DNA from 3 places in the Metabacillus elymi genome. Region 3 is predicted to be linked to each of the others. Evidence: riboswitches for the same ligand, from Rfam matches in the RefSeq annotation. Region 3 holds a riboswitch; each other region holds the start of a gene.
The links. Region 3 has a riboswitch for S-adenosylmethionine ahead of HUW50_RS13430 (bifunctional homocysteine S-methyltransferase/methylenetetrahydrofolate reductase). Riboswitches for the same ligand answer to the same signal wherever they lie in the genome.
Positions count from the first base shown of each region.

Region 1: it holds a riboswitch for S-adenosylmethionine, as region 3 does, so the genes downstream of both, mmuP (S-methylmethionine permease) here and HUW50_RS13430 (bifunctional homocysteine S-methyltransferase/methylenetetrahydrofolate reductase) in region 3, are expected to answer to the same signal.
Region 2: it holds a riboswitch for S-adenosylmethionine, as region 3 does, so the genes downstream of both, HUW50_RS11505 (sugar ABC transporter substrate-binding protein) here and HUW50_RS13430 (bifunctional homocysteine S-methyltransferase/methylenetetrahydrofolate reductase) in region 3, are expected to answer to the same signal.

Region 1 covers NZ_CP055263.1:1,915,121-1,919,951, reverse strand. The annotation lists partial or broken gene HUW50_RS08995 (isocitrate lyase/PEP mutase family protein) at 1-411, shown strand, start outside; gene HUW50_RS08990 (bifunctional transcriptional activator/DNA repair enzyme AdaA) at 441-1,013, shown strand; gene HUW50_RS08985 (DNA-3-methyladenine glycosylase 2) at 1,000-1,917, shown strand; gene HUW50_RS08980 (methylated-DNA--[protein]-cysteine S-methyltransferase) at 1,901-2,380, shown strand; SAM riboswitch class I at 2,875-2,980, shown strand; gene mmuP (S-methylmethionine permease) at 3,066-4,475, shown strand; gene mmuM (homocysteine S-methyltransferase) at 4,450-4,831, shown strand, end outside.
Region 2 covers NZ_CP055263.1:2,425,276-2,430,106, reverse strand. The annotation lists gene HUW50_RS11510 (sugar ABC transporter ATP-binding protein) at 1-1,329, opposite strand, end outside; gene HUW50_RS11505 (sugar ABC transporter substrate-binding protein) at 1,491-2,618, opposite strand; SAM riboswitch class I at 2,725-2,832, opposite strand; gene HUW50_RS11500 (hypothetical protein) at 3,057-3,527, opposite strand; gene HUW50_RS27075 (hypothetical protein) at 3,698-3,823, shown strand; gene HUW50_RS11495 (MFS transporter) at 4,097-4,831, opposite strand, start outside.
Region 3 covers NZ_CP055263.1:2,817,429-2,822,259, forward strand. The annotation lists gene metH (methionine synthase) at 1-698, opposite strand, end outside; gene HUW50_RS13430 (bifunctional homocysteine S-methyltransferase/methylenetetrahydrofolate reductase) at 691-2,544, opposite strand; SAM riboswitch class I at 2,647-2,917, opposite strand; gene HUW50_RS27540 (hypothetical protein) at 2,946-2,999, shown strand; gene HUW50_RS13435 (YajQ family cyclic di-GMP-binding protein) at 3,165-3,656, opposite strand; gene HUW50_RS13440 (CvfB family protein) at 3,838-4,698, shown strand.

The DNA.
Region 1 (4,831 bases), 900 kb from region 3:
AAAAGAGATATCTAAGCATTGTGACCTTTTAAGTAATATAAGAGCAGCGTTAGAAAATAATGGTTATAGAAATTTTTATATTAACGCAAGAACTGATACTTACTTTCAAAGGCAAAATCCTCTTTTGGAAACAATTGAACGAGCAAAGGCGTACGTTGAAAGTGGTGCTAGTGGGATTTTTATTCCTGGATTAATAGAAGAGGATGAGATTAACAAAATCACAATGAATATTAGTGCTCCACTGAATGTATTATCTTTACCTGGACTAACAAATTGTAATAAGCTTAAAGAATTAGGTGTGAGACGATTTAGTTTTGGAAATGCCCTATCTGATAAAGTGATTGCTTATTTAGAAAAAGTGCTGGTGAATTACTAGAGTTTATGGATACTTCCCATTTGTATGAGAACTAGTACAAGTGCAGAAAGGATAGTGGAATGACATGGTGATTAATATCAATCTTTCATTTGAAGAGATGTGGGACAAAATCATCGCTTGTGATCGTAAATACGATGGTCTATTTTTTACGGCAGTAAAAACAACTAAAATATATTGCCGTCCTTCATGCAGATCAAGGAAGCCAAAAAAAGTAAATGTAGAATTCTACCATGATATCAATGGAGTTGAAGAAGCTGGTTTTCGTCCTTGCAAAAGATGTCAGCCAGAAGTTGAACAATCCCCGCATATTGAGATTGTCAGAAGGATCATTACCTTCCTAGTCAACCATTATAAACAAAATTTGATGCTAAAAGACATAGCGGATCAAGTAGGCTTAAGTCCCTTTTATTTGGAACGCTTATTTAAACAAGAAACCTCTGAGACTCCGCGTACTTATTTAGAAAAAATACGCATCGATAAAGCAGCCCATCTTCTTAAATGCACAGCTATGACAAACTTAGAGATTTGTTATGAGGTAGGATTCCAGAGTCCTTCCAACTTTTATAAAGTGTTTCGAAGCTTAAAAAACTGTTCACCTAGTGAATATCGAAAGGAATTCCTAAATGAATTGGATTGATCATGAATCTTATTTGGAGATTTATCCTCCTGAGGAATTTAATTTTGAAGAGTGTTTAATTTTATTAGGAAGGTCTAATCAGGAAGTGCTTCATCAAATTAAAGAGGGAGCTGTATATAAACTAATAAAAATTAAAGACTCTTTGATTTTATGTAAAATAGAATATATCAATAATTGCATAAATGTTGAATTTCCAATCAGGACTCCATCTATTCTCCATCGTAAAAAAGTGGGAGAGTATATTTGGGAATGGTTTGATTTGGCTCATGATTTAGAAATATTTTATCAAATGGCTAGTAAGGATAAAATTTTAAAGAAACTTGCGCATAAATATTTTGGCTTAAGGATTATGTGCATTCCAGATTTATTTGAAGCGCTAGTATGGGCAATAATGGGACAGCAAATTAATTTACCATTTGCTTACACATTAAAGCAACGGTTTGTTGAACAATTTGGCGAATTTATAATTTTCGAAGGACAAAGGTTTTGGTTATTCCCATCATTTGAAAAAATTGCATCCTTAGATATAGATGATTTAAGGAAACTTCAATTTACTACTAGGAAGGCTGAATATATCATTGGCATTGCTAAAGAAATGAAAAGTGGCAAATTAACAAAAAAATTATTGCTTCAGAAACAAGATTATCATCAAATACAAAAATCATTAATCTTGATAAGAGGTATCGGAGCATGGACGGCAGATTATGTGATGATGAAATGCTTACACCAAACCTCCTCCTTTCCAATTGCGGATGTAGGTCTTCATAATGCCTTAAAGAATCTATTAAGTCTTAAGGAGAAACCGACTATAGAAGAAATAGAGGAATATGCAGCAAATTGGGAAGGTTGGCAGGCGTATGCTACCTTTTATCTATGGAGGTCCTTATATGACAAAAATATATAAATTAGACTATGAATCACCGATTGGCGTGATAGAAATAATCAGTACTCATGAAGCCATCAGTTCTATACTGTTTTCTGAAGGGAATAAAAAAGAGAATTTATTACAAGCTGAAACACTTCCAGTTTTAACAGAATGCTACAACCAACTTGACGAATACTTTAAGGGCCATCGCCAAGAATTTACATTCCCATATCAATTTGAAGGGACTGACTTTCAAAAAACAGTATGGAATGCTTTAACAAAAATACCTTACGCTAAAACGGGATCTTATAAGGATATAGCTGTTTCCATTGAAAATAAAAAGGCGATAAGAGCAGTAGGGAGTGCAAATGGGAAAAACAGGTTAAGCATTGTGATCCCTTGTCACAGAATAATCGGTTCAAATGGGAAATTAACCGGTTATGCAGGAGGTCTATGGAGGAAGGAATGGCTGCTTCAACATGAGAAAGCTCATAACATTTAAGAGCTTTAAAGTACTTCATTTAGAATCGTTAGGATGAACCGTACCATAAGTATAAGTAAATGCGGTTTGGGGAGTGACATGGAAATTGGCTTTATTAATGAAAGTAAATAGGTTTTTAACATAACTTATCTAGAATTTATGAAATCTGTTTCATAATATAGCAAAGAATAAATGATCAAAAATTCAATGTGAAAACAAGGTAGGCGGAGTGGAGATATCGATACAAAGATCCAACCGACACCTTCCATTGATTCAAGGTTAGATATATGCGTTGTGTAGCAAGTTGGGTCGTCCTTTTTTACGAAAGATCGTTTGAATCTTCATTAGTTACCCTCTGTTTAATCCCAATTTAAAATGAAATGATTTAATGATCTATTCTTCAATTATATTTTTTTACTTTGCCAGCTGTGATTATTATAAATATTCGAAATTCTCTAACTATACAGAAGTGTATTGACAATTTTTTCATAGGTTGATAAGGTTAAAAAAATTATTTCTTATCCAGAGAGGTGGAGGGACTGGCCCTATGAAACCTCAGCAACAGGTCTACTAAGACACTGTGCTAACTCCAGCGGGTGATGAATCCTTGATAGATAAGAGCCTAAGTTTTTATTTGTCAGTAAAGCACTCTATTTTCAGAGTGCTTTTTTGATTTTTTCTGGATGTAAGATAAAGGAGAGTATGAATGGAGAACGAAAGTAAACAAGAATTTCAAAGAAAAATGCAAGCACGACATTTAGTAATGCTATCGCTTGGTGGAGTGATTGGAACTGGATTATTCTTAAGTTCTGGTTATACGATTCAACAGGCTGGTCCAATCGGCACAATTCTCTCATATTTAATTGGAGCATTAGTGGTTTATCTAGTCATGCTTTGTTTAGGTGAACTTTCAGTACATATGCCTGAGACAGGTGCGTTTCATAGCTATGCAACCAAATACATTGGTCCAGGGACAGGGTATACAGTAGCTTGGTTATATTGGCTAACCTGGACTGTTGCATTAGGTTCGGAATTTACGGCTGCAGGATTGCTAATGCAGCGATGGTTTCCATCAATCAATGTTTGGATATGGAGTGTTCTATTCGCAATTGTGATCTTTGTATTGAATGCTCTGACTGTTAAGCTTTTCGCTGAATCCGAATTCTGGTTTGCATCTATAAAGGTAATAGCAATTGTGATCTTTATTATTTTAGGAGTAGCAGCAATGGTAGGTTTTATTCCAATGACTAATTCGCAACCAGCACCATTCTTTACCAATTTTGTGAGTGCAGGTTTATTTCCTAATGGTGCTTTTGTAATTATAATGACGATGCTTGCAGTGAATTTTGCATTCTCGGGAACTGAATTAATAGGAATTGCAGCAGGAGAAACTTCAGATCCAGAAAAAACGATTCCAAAGGCAATTCGTACAACATTATGGAGATTGGTGATCTTTTTTGTAGGAACTATCGTTGTATTATCTGCGTTATTGCCTATCTCGGATGCAGGAGTATTAGAGAGCCCCTTTGTTGCAGTTCTTGAACGAATTGGTGTGCCATATGCAGCGGATATTATGAACTTTGTTATTTTAACAGCTATTTTATCTGCTGCAAACTCAGGTCTATATGCATCTTCTAGAATGCTTTGGTCACTTGCAGATAAGAAGACTATATCACCAATTTTTGCAAAATTGACAAAACGAGGTGTGCCTATATATGCAATCATTTTCAGCATGTTAGGCGGTGGTTTAGCTTTGTTATCAAGTATTATTGCACCAGATACTGTATACATAGTGCTTGTATCCATTTCGGGGCTAGCCGTGGTTGCAGTTTGGATGAGTATTAGTGCTTCACAGTTTCTATTTCGCAAACAATTTATAAAAGAAGGAAATTCAGAAAAGGACTTGGTCTATCGTGCACCATTATATCCTCTAGTACCAATCGTTTCGTTTATACTTTGCCTTGCTTCATGTATTGGAATTGCATTTGATCCTACACAACGCATTGCGCTGTATTGTTGCATTCCATTTATTTTGTTTTGCTATGGAAGTTATTATATAACACAAATTTTAAAGAAAAGGAGAGTAGAATATGTCGAACAAAATCAACCCAATTAACGCTATTTTACGCGATCATTCAATCATGATTCTGGACGGTGCTCTAGCTACAGAGCTTGAGCAGCATGGGTGTGAATTGGACGATCCCCTTTGGTCTGCACGTGTTTTACTTGAAAATCCAGAATTGATTTATCAGGTTCATTCAGACTATTTTCGTGCTGGAGCAGACTGTGCGATAACTGCAAGCTACCAAGCTACTATCGATGGTTTTTCCATGCGTGGTATCCAAGAAAAAGAAGCTTTGGAGTTAATTAAGAAAACGGTATTACTTGCAAGAAGAGCAAGAGATGATTTTTGGAAGGAAGAGATGCAAACGATTAGACCAAAGCCATTGGTTGCTGCATCCATTGGTCCTT
Region 2 (4,831 bases), 390 kb from region 3:
AAGCTCAAAAATATCTTTTTTCGCTCCGACATCCACGCCTTTAGTTGGCTCATCAAAGATATAAACGTCTGCATCAGCTATTAACCATTTTCCTATGGCAATTTTTTGTTGATTACCACCAGACAGATTTTGGACTCTAGCTTCTTCTGAAGGTGTTTTAATCCCTAGACTGTCAATAAGCTCTAATGCCTTTTGCTTTTCTGCCTTACGATTTAAGAAACTAAAAGGCCTTGTAAAAGCACCCAGATTTGCTGCGGTTAGATTTGTTGCAACTGACTCCATAACAAGAATACCTTCTTTTCTTCTTTCCTCAGGTACTAATGCGATTCCTTGTTTTACTGCTTGATATGGATTTGATAAAGTTAACACCTTACCTCGTAGTTTTACCTCACCTGACTTTATTTTTGCTTCTCCGAATAAAGCTTTACAAAATTCCGTTTTACCAGCTCCAACTAAGCCTGCAATCCCAACAATTTCACCCTTATGAACTGACAGAGAAATATTTCTTATTTTATCCGTATCTGAAAGAGTGTTTACTTCAAAGATCTTTTCACCAATTTGAGAAGGTTTTTTCGGGAATTGTTCTTGCAATTCCCTACCTAGCATTTGTTCCACTACCTTACCTGTCGTGGTATCAGCAACAAACTCATGTGAAACTAACTTACCGTTCCTCATAATTGTAATTTCATCACAGATTTCAAAAATTTCTGGGAGCCGGTGGGAAATAAAGATGATTCCTACATCCTTCGCTTTAAGCTCTTGCACGATCCTGAACAACTCTTTTGTTTCTGAATGGCTAAGCGGGGCTGTTGGTTCATCTAATATAAGAAATTTACAATCTGTCGAGACTGTTCTAGCAATCAGTACCATTTGTTTTTCTGCCAAGGTTAACTCGCTAACTAATTTTTTGGAGGAAACATGAATGTTTAGGCTGTTCAAAATAACTGTTGCTTTTTTATGAAGATCCTTCCACCTTACAAATTGTCTTTTCCCCATCCCATTAACAGTATTTGATAGCATAATATTTTCCCCTACTGTTAAATTTGGTATGAGCGCAGTATCTACCTCTTGGTGAACAATTTGAATACCACAGCCTTGTGCTTCCTTTGGGGTACGGATATTTGTTTTATGATCATCAATTAAGATCTCACCAGTGTAATGGTCATAGGTACCTGATAAAACCTTCATTAACGTTGATTTCCCAGCACCATTTGCTCCAATTAGAGCATGGGTTGTACCACTTTTCATTGTAAAATCTACAGAATCTAATGCCTTCACACCAGGAAATTCGATTGAGACTTCTTTCATTTTTAATACTGTATGAATCATCATTTACCTCCTCTGATGTTAATGGAGAAAATTTTGCTATTATTCTATCAAAACCAATTTTTCATCTGTGGAGATTTCTACCAGTATATGGAGGATAAAAGCAAACACCCTCTTATACTAGACCAAGAGAGTGTTCGCTCATTTTCTTCATAGAATAGTTCTTACTTTTTATAATACTCTTTTAATCTCTTCATCCATTCCTCTTCAAATGCGGTAGACTGCCCCCAACCTTCAACAGTATCTGCAAGATTTACCATATTAATAGGCTCGTCTGATTTCCCTAATACTTCACCAGAAATAAGTGATGCTTCAAGGTTATACGTTGCTGGCGTTTCTTCACCAGCTAGCTTTTTAGCTAACAATCTCATGTCAACTGCTCCAATTAACTTTGGATCAACTGCTGCCGTATATTTCCAAGAGCTACTCTTATCTTGCATTTCTTGAAGATCTGCATTCGATACATCAATACCGTAAATCTTAATTTCATCTCTACCAGCTTCTTTAATTGCACGTGCTGCACCGATTGCAAATGCATCCCATGTCGCGAAGATTGCATCAATTTCACCTTTAGGATGTTTATTAAGCATTGCTGCTACAGCATTTTGCGTTTTTACAGAAGTATCAGCTGCTGCCACTCCAAAACGCTCAATTTCTTTAATACCAGAGTTACTAGCCAATTTCTCTTGGTAAACTTGATTACGTCTAACCATCGGAGGAAAGCCATCTACCCAAAGATACACAATATTTGCTTCACCATTAGTATCTTTAATAAGTTGGTCTAATGCTAATGTTGCAAGTGCTTCATCATCCTGAGATGTTAATGTTACATTTTCAATTTGTGCTAATTTTTCCGTTGAATCAAATGTAACAACACTTTTCCCAGCATCAACTAGTTTTTGAACCGCATTAACAGTTGCAGCGTCATCTCCGTGAGAAATAATAAATCCATCATAATCTTCTTCTAGTCCTTGTGCTATGGCATCATGAAATTTTGCCGTGTCTCCATTAGCTGTAAATACATCTACTTGAAAGCCTAATGCTTCTCCTTCTTCCTTCGCACCAGCTAAAAATTGTGCTGTATGATCATCTCCACCGATTTTACGGATGACTTTAATCTTTGCCCTCTCACCACCAGCAAAGCGTTCTGGAACATTCTCTAATGAAACATCTGGGTTGCCTTTCCTTTTTTCAGGTTCAGTCGTTTCTCCACTATTTGAAGCACAACCTGTTAGTAATAGTGTAAATACTAGAATAAAAATAAATGCAGAGTGAAAAATTTTGTTATTCATGATTGTAAACTCCCCTTTTTCTTTTTTTGTATATTTTTACTTTATAAACACAAAAAACCTCTCTAAGATAGAGAGGTTTCGCCACAAGAATATATAGGAGTCTCCTCTCTTATCTTTCAAAACCGTAACGGTTTTGCAGGATTTAGCACCAATTCTATAATAGAACGGTTGCCGGGCGTCATCGGGCCAGTCCCTCTGCCACTCTTGATAAGAGATCGAATATGCAATTAAGTAAAGATAAGAATATGTATACTTTAATAGTGTATAGCATTAATGTCAACTATTATTTGAATATTTATATTAAATGATTTTTTAAAAAAATACCTCTTATTATGTTATAGGAAAATAATAATGTATCCATTTGATTATTACTCCCATTTACAGTTTTAATGCTTTCCCCCACAGACACAGGTGGTAAATCTCAGTTTGTTAAATTAATTATTTGATAAATTTTTTTGATAGTAACTGTAAATACCAAGGGAAGAAGAATCTAAAAAGTGTAAAATAAACAGGAATTCCATACCATGTATTCCAATCGTTATTTACCATGTATCCAGACTTAACTAATCCTAATTCTAAGACAAAACATAATAATGTAAAAACAAAAGCAAAAACCCATTTCTTCTGAGGTTTATAAAAATTAACATAAATAGTAGCAATGCTCGCAGGTACAAAGCTAATTAACATAGAATCACTTGGCTCGATTGTTTGTTTTTTTGCTAGGTCAAATAAATCAAATACTGCCCCTGCAATGCTATCAGAAATCCAAGAAAACCCACTTAAGAAAACAATAGTAATAAATATACCGACCCATGTTAGATTTTTTTTTGGCATGATTAATACGAATAATATTGTTGTTATTACTAAGGTCCATACATACCATTCACCTTCATACTTCATTAATTCCATTAAATCACCTTATTATCATTTATTTTCAAATCAATTATCTTTTATGTTTATCTTGATATAATTAGTTGGAAAATATACCAATTCTTCCTCATCTCCCTTTAAGCCTATGTTAATAAGGATAAAAGTAAAGAGGTTGTATAGAATAATGATGTGCAAAAGGAGGTGGAAGAATGCCAAATCGAAATGATAACAAATTTAGAAAAATTGAATCTGAAAGCGCGAAACAAGGGAAATCTCAAGAAGAGTATGCTGCTGAGCTTGAGAGGAACCGTGCGAGAAGTCAAGGAAAAAAATAATTGTATACTTAATGTTAAAGGTGAGCATTTTACTGTGCTTGCCTTATTTTATTTGCAGAATATAAGGGATCTAGTCCACTAAGTAAAAGAGGCTGGGACAAAAGTATTTCAGCCAAAGAAAAACCCGAACTATCATGCGAAATTCTAATTTAGAGTTTCGTAATAGTTTGGGTTTTTTATTTATATCGCTTAATTAAATTAAAAATTATTCGGCTTTAAGAATGGTCAATTTAGTTATGTCCCAGCCTCTAGAGACCTCTAAGCGATCAAATCCTATACATTAACTTTTACGCGCTTTTTTATAGATCGGTCAAGAACAAGCGGCAGAACAAGAATAACTCCAATGACCATGCAAACAGCTGATACCTGATATGAAATCCCCAGACCAACCTGTTGTTTTAAGATTCCCGCTAAACTCATCATCAGCACCATCGCGCCCATAAAAAGAGGTGTCATGATCCCGTTTACTCTCCCTACAAAAGATTCCTCAGCATTTTGAAGAATCATTGTATTAATACTAATTTGAATAGCTGGCATCATTAATCCTGTGAAAAACTGGGCTATTAAAGTTAGCCATAAAATCTCCGAGAACCCAATGACTGAAATCATTAGGGCATTTACAAACATACCCGCTGCGAGCATTCGAATCGGTGTTACTTTCTTTGATAAAGCTAACGCGATTCCACCTCCAATAATCATAGCAATTCCGTTTATCGCCATAAACCATTGGACAAACTCCTTATCCATTTGAAGCTGTTCTGTCACAATAAAGATACCTAATGGTTGTATTAAACCAACAGCCAATCCTGCTACGAAGAAATTAGCACCTAGGATGGTGAGAAATCTATTTTTCATAACATACTTAAATCCTTGCACAAATTCTTCTAAAACTGTTGTTTGCTCATCAGTTTTTTCTACCAACTTATCGGCAGGTAAAAACATAAGCGCTACTGCTGAAAGTAAAAACATGACACCTGTGATTGCAATAGATACTTCTATCCCATATTG
Region 3 (4,831 bases):
GTCATAAATTCAGGACCTGTTGCACAGTTAAGACCAACCGAAATTGGTTTCATATGCTCTAATGAGACATAAAAAGCCTCAATATCCTGTCCTGCTAATGTTGTACCCATTGGTTCAATTGTTCCTGAAACCATAAGTGGAAGCTCTTTACCTGTTGTTTCAAATGCCTTTTGGATGCCTAAGAATCCAGCTTTTACATTGAGCATATCCTGACTAGTTTCAAGGAGAAGTAAGTCAGCGCCACCGATAATTAATCCTCTTGCTTGTTCTTCATAGTTATCGACTAAAGTATCAAATGTTGTCCCACCAGTTACAGATAACGTTTTCGTTGTTGGACCCATTGCTCCTGCAACATATCTTGGTTTTTCAGGTGTGGAAAATTTATCAGCTGCGTTTTTTGCAATTTTAGCTGATTCAATATTAAGTTCAAGGGCGAAAGAACCTAGGTCGTATTCATCTAAAACAAGACTAGTAGCTCCAAATGTGTTTGTTGAAATGATATCTGAGCCTGCTTCAAGATAGGCTTCATGAATCATTTCAATTGTTTTCGGTGCTGTTAAAGTTAAATATTCATTACAGCCTTCGTAGTCTTCACCACCAAAATCATCAGGTGTAAGATCAGCAGCTTGAATCATTGTACCCATTGCACCGTCAAGTACAAGTATCCGTTTTTTTATTTCATTTTTGATGCTACACATGTGTAATCTTCCTTTCAGCCAGTTGTTTTTCCTTCTCATGGATGTAATTGGTTAGCTCCACTGTAAGGTCGTACTGTAAAAATGGAGTTATTAAATAAATTCCATTAAATAAATCAAATGCTGTATCAATAAGATCCTTTGCAATGGCTAAGCCCTCTTGGCGGGCTTGTTCCTTATCTGTTCCAGCTGCTGCCATTTTTTCACGAATCGAATCTGAAAGTTTAATTCCAGGAATTTCATTATGAATAAATTCTGCGTTACGGCTTGATGTCAATGGCATGATCCCGATGTAAATAGGTGCTTTTAAGTTTCTGGTTTCCTCATATACATCGACAATTTGCTGACTTGAATAAAGAGGTTGTGAGATAAAATAATCTGCACCATGGGCAATTTTCTTTTCAAGTCTGACAACAGCCTTATCTAAGTGACGAACATTTGGATTAAAGGCAGCCGCAACTGAGAAGTTGGTTTTTTCACCTAATGGTTTACCGGAGTAAGAGACACCTTCATTGAATTGTTTAATTAAACTGATTAAATCAAACGAAGAGACATCATAAACAGAAGTTGCCCCAGGGAAATCACCAATTTTTGAAGGGTCACCAGTAATTGCTAGTACATCAGATAGTCCTAATGAATGTAAACCCATTAAATGAGACTGTAAGCCAATTAAGTTTCGATCACGACATGTAATATGAATTAATGCTCTGCCACCTGTTTTTTCTTTTGCGAGTATTCCGGCAGCTAGGTTACTTACCCGTGGAGAAGCAAGCGAGTTATCTGCAAGAGTCAAAGCATCGATACCTGCATGATGAAGCGCTTGTGCCCCTTCAAGGAATTTATTCATTCCAAGCTTCTTCGGTGGGTCAAGCTCAACAATAACTGAACGTTTTTCCTTTACAATCTCCTGAAGTGGAGGAAGTGTGTCAGTATTACTAGATGTGATATTTACTTGTACTTGCTTCGGAACTCTTACCTTTTTATCTGTAACAGGAGCAAGATGCCCTACAGCTTCAGCGATTGCTTGAATGTGTTTTGGTGTTGTTCCACAACAGCCACCAATTAGGCGAACACCTTGGTCTCTAAATTTCAGAGCGCTCTCCTTAAAGTAACCTTCATCAGATTCATAAACAAGACGACCTTCATTTAAAGCAGGTAAGCTACTGTTCGGGAATACAGATAGATAGGCTGACTCAAGAAGCGGAACCTCCTCAAGAGATTGAATCATATGGTATGGACCTAAACGACAGTTTAAGCCAATTACATTTGCACCAAGCTCTTCGAGAGTTGAAAAAGCATCTGTTAATGCTGTTCCATCTTGTAAAACACCTGCTTCATGGAGGGATACATTGGCAATGATTGGTTTATTTGTTTCCTTTTTTGCAATTTGGAGTACTGTTTTCATTTCCTCTAAATCATAGTAGGTTTCAAGTAATAGGCCGTCTACATCTTCATTTAGTAAGATAAACAACTGCTCTCTAAAATTGCGTTTAATTTCTTCAAGTGTATGGGCACTTTTTTTGAAGGAACGAACTCCGCCAATAGTTCCAAATACATACGTCGAAGAAGTAGCTGCTCGTTTGGCAATTTCAACAGCAGTTTTGTTAATTTGTCTAATTTCATCCTCTAGGCCGTAACGTGAGAGTTTAATATCATTTGCCCCATAGGTGTTCGTCTGAATTAGGTTAGCACCGGCTTGAATATATGCTTGATGAACGCGCTTGACATCATCAGGTTTTGATAGGTTTAATTCTTCAAAACAACGATCAACACCATGGGAATAAAGCATTGTTCCCATTGCACCGTCCCCAATTAAAATCTTACTTTTTAAGTCTTCCAAAAAGCTCATAGAAAAGCCTCCGATCTATGTAGTAGTGTGAGGAGAAAAGATGAATCGAAATAATAATAAAAAAAGCCCTCTTAAGAAGAAGGCTGAATGATTCAAAGCTTCCCCTTATCTTTCAAGCATCTTACATGCTTAGCTGGAATTAGCACCTTGGCACTCGGAGGATAAGTAGGATAGATTAAATTGTTTAGAAAGGTTGTAAACCATACTGTTGTTTGTTTTCTATCCGCACCTGCAAGCTTTGTAGATGCGGATAGAAAACAACTTAAGGTTTATTTTCTTCTTTGAACAATCAACTAAAATCCAGGTCTTCACTCGTTATGGACCGGTTGCTGAAGCTTCATAGGGCCAGTCCCTCAGCTTCTCTTGATAAGATATGAAATTATTGTATTTACTTTAATATATTGAAAAGTGTTACAACTAATTTATCTAATATTATGAAAAATATCAATAGTTAAATGATATTTTTCATAATATTAAGTGTGGGAAAAGGTGGTAATCAAGTTTTGAAACGTAAAAAAGGCAGTTCATGTGACAACGATTTGTTTGATGAACTGCCTGGGAAAATCATATAAGATTACTTTGGGTAGGAACTTTGACATCCAGCTCCAGCGCTTTTGTTTTTAGCGATAATTAATAAACTGTACGTCAATTGGCAGGTCAGCTTCTCTTATTGCAGCAATGACTTGTTGTAAATCGTCTCGGCTTTTTCCTGTTACACGAATTTGATCATCTTGAATTTGAGTTTTCACCTTTAAGCCAGCGTTTTTAATAAGCGTATTTATTTTTTTGGCATTGTCTTTATCAATCCCAGAAACTAATTCTGCTCTTTGACGAACTGTTCCACCTGAGGCATTCTCAATTTTTTTATACGAAATATTTTTAATTGGTACATTTCGTTTAACAAGTTTTGATAATAGGACATCTTTTAGTTGGTCTAGCTTATACTCATCGTCTGAGACTAAAACTAGTTCTTCTTTTTCTAATGATATATTACTTTTGCTCCCTTTGAAATCATAACGAGTAGCAATTTCTTTCATTGCTATACTAATTGCATTTGTCACTTCAGGGAATTCAATTTTGGATACAATATCAAATGAACTATCTTTCGCCATATTAATCCTCCATTACGTATATAATATGGTTAGATTATAGTAAAATAAAACAATGTTCACAACTTTTTAAACGCTCAGGTGATTATTGAGTATAATTGTTTGCTGAAAACGACGTATAAATGATGAGAAAGTGAGAACTAATAATATTTTCACTTAAATGATGAAAGGAACGATAAATGATATGATGCCAGGCACATTTGCAATATTAACGATAGATGAAAAGGTTGATTATGGATACTTCTTAACAGATGGAGATGAGCGTGTACTATTACATAAAAGCGAAGTGATAGGAGAAATCGAGGTTGGAGAAAAAATTGAGGTCTTTTTCGTGATTGATGCTCAAGAACGATTGTATGCAACAATGAAAAAACCACTGATTACGGATCAATCATATGGTTGGGTCGAAGTGGTAGATGTAGTAGATGATATGGGGGCATTTGTGGATATTGGCTTGAGTAAGGATGCTCTTGTTGCAATGGATCACCTCCCGTTTTTAAGAGAAGTATGGCCTAAACCAGGGGACAAGCTTTATTGTACATTAAAGGTTTCAGGAAATGGCCGTTTTTTTGTTCGCCTAGCGACAGAGGAAATTGTTGAACCTCTCTTTAAAGATGCTGATCGTTCGTTGTTTAATAAAGAAATATCAGGAACTGTCTACAGAATGATTGTAGCAGGTTCATTCATATTAACTGAAGAAGGCTATAAAGGTTTTATCCATTCCTCACAGCGAACCGTTGAGCCGCGTTTAGGTGAAACAGTAACAGGACGAGTTATTGACGTGAAGGAAGATGGGACTCTTAACGTCAGTTTATTGCCTCGTAAGCATGAGGCATTGAGTGGTGATGCAGAACGAATTTATGGTTATATGCAAGAAAGAGGCGGAGCTATGCCTTTCAATGATAAAAGTGATCCAGATGATATATATGAACGATTTGAACTAAGTAAAGGTGCGTTTAAACGAGCTTTAGGGCATTTAATGAAAAATGGTAGAGTTTATCAAAAAGATGGCTGGACATATTTTAAAGAACAGCAGGATCAATAAAAATAACAAAACGTCCTCCATTTCTATTTAGAAATGGAGGACGTTTTTTATTGGCGATATGAATATGACGATGGTTGATTTCGTAATAAGATAGATAATTTAAAAGTAAGATCCTGTCATACAGGTTCTTACT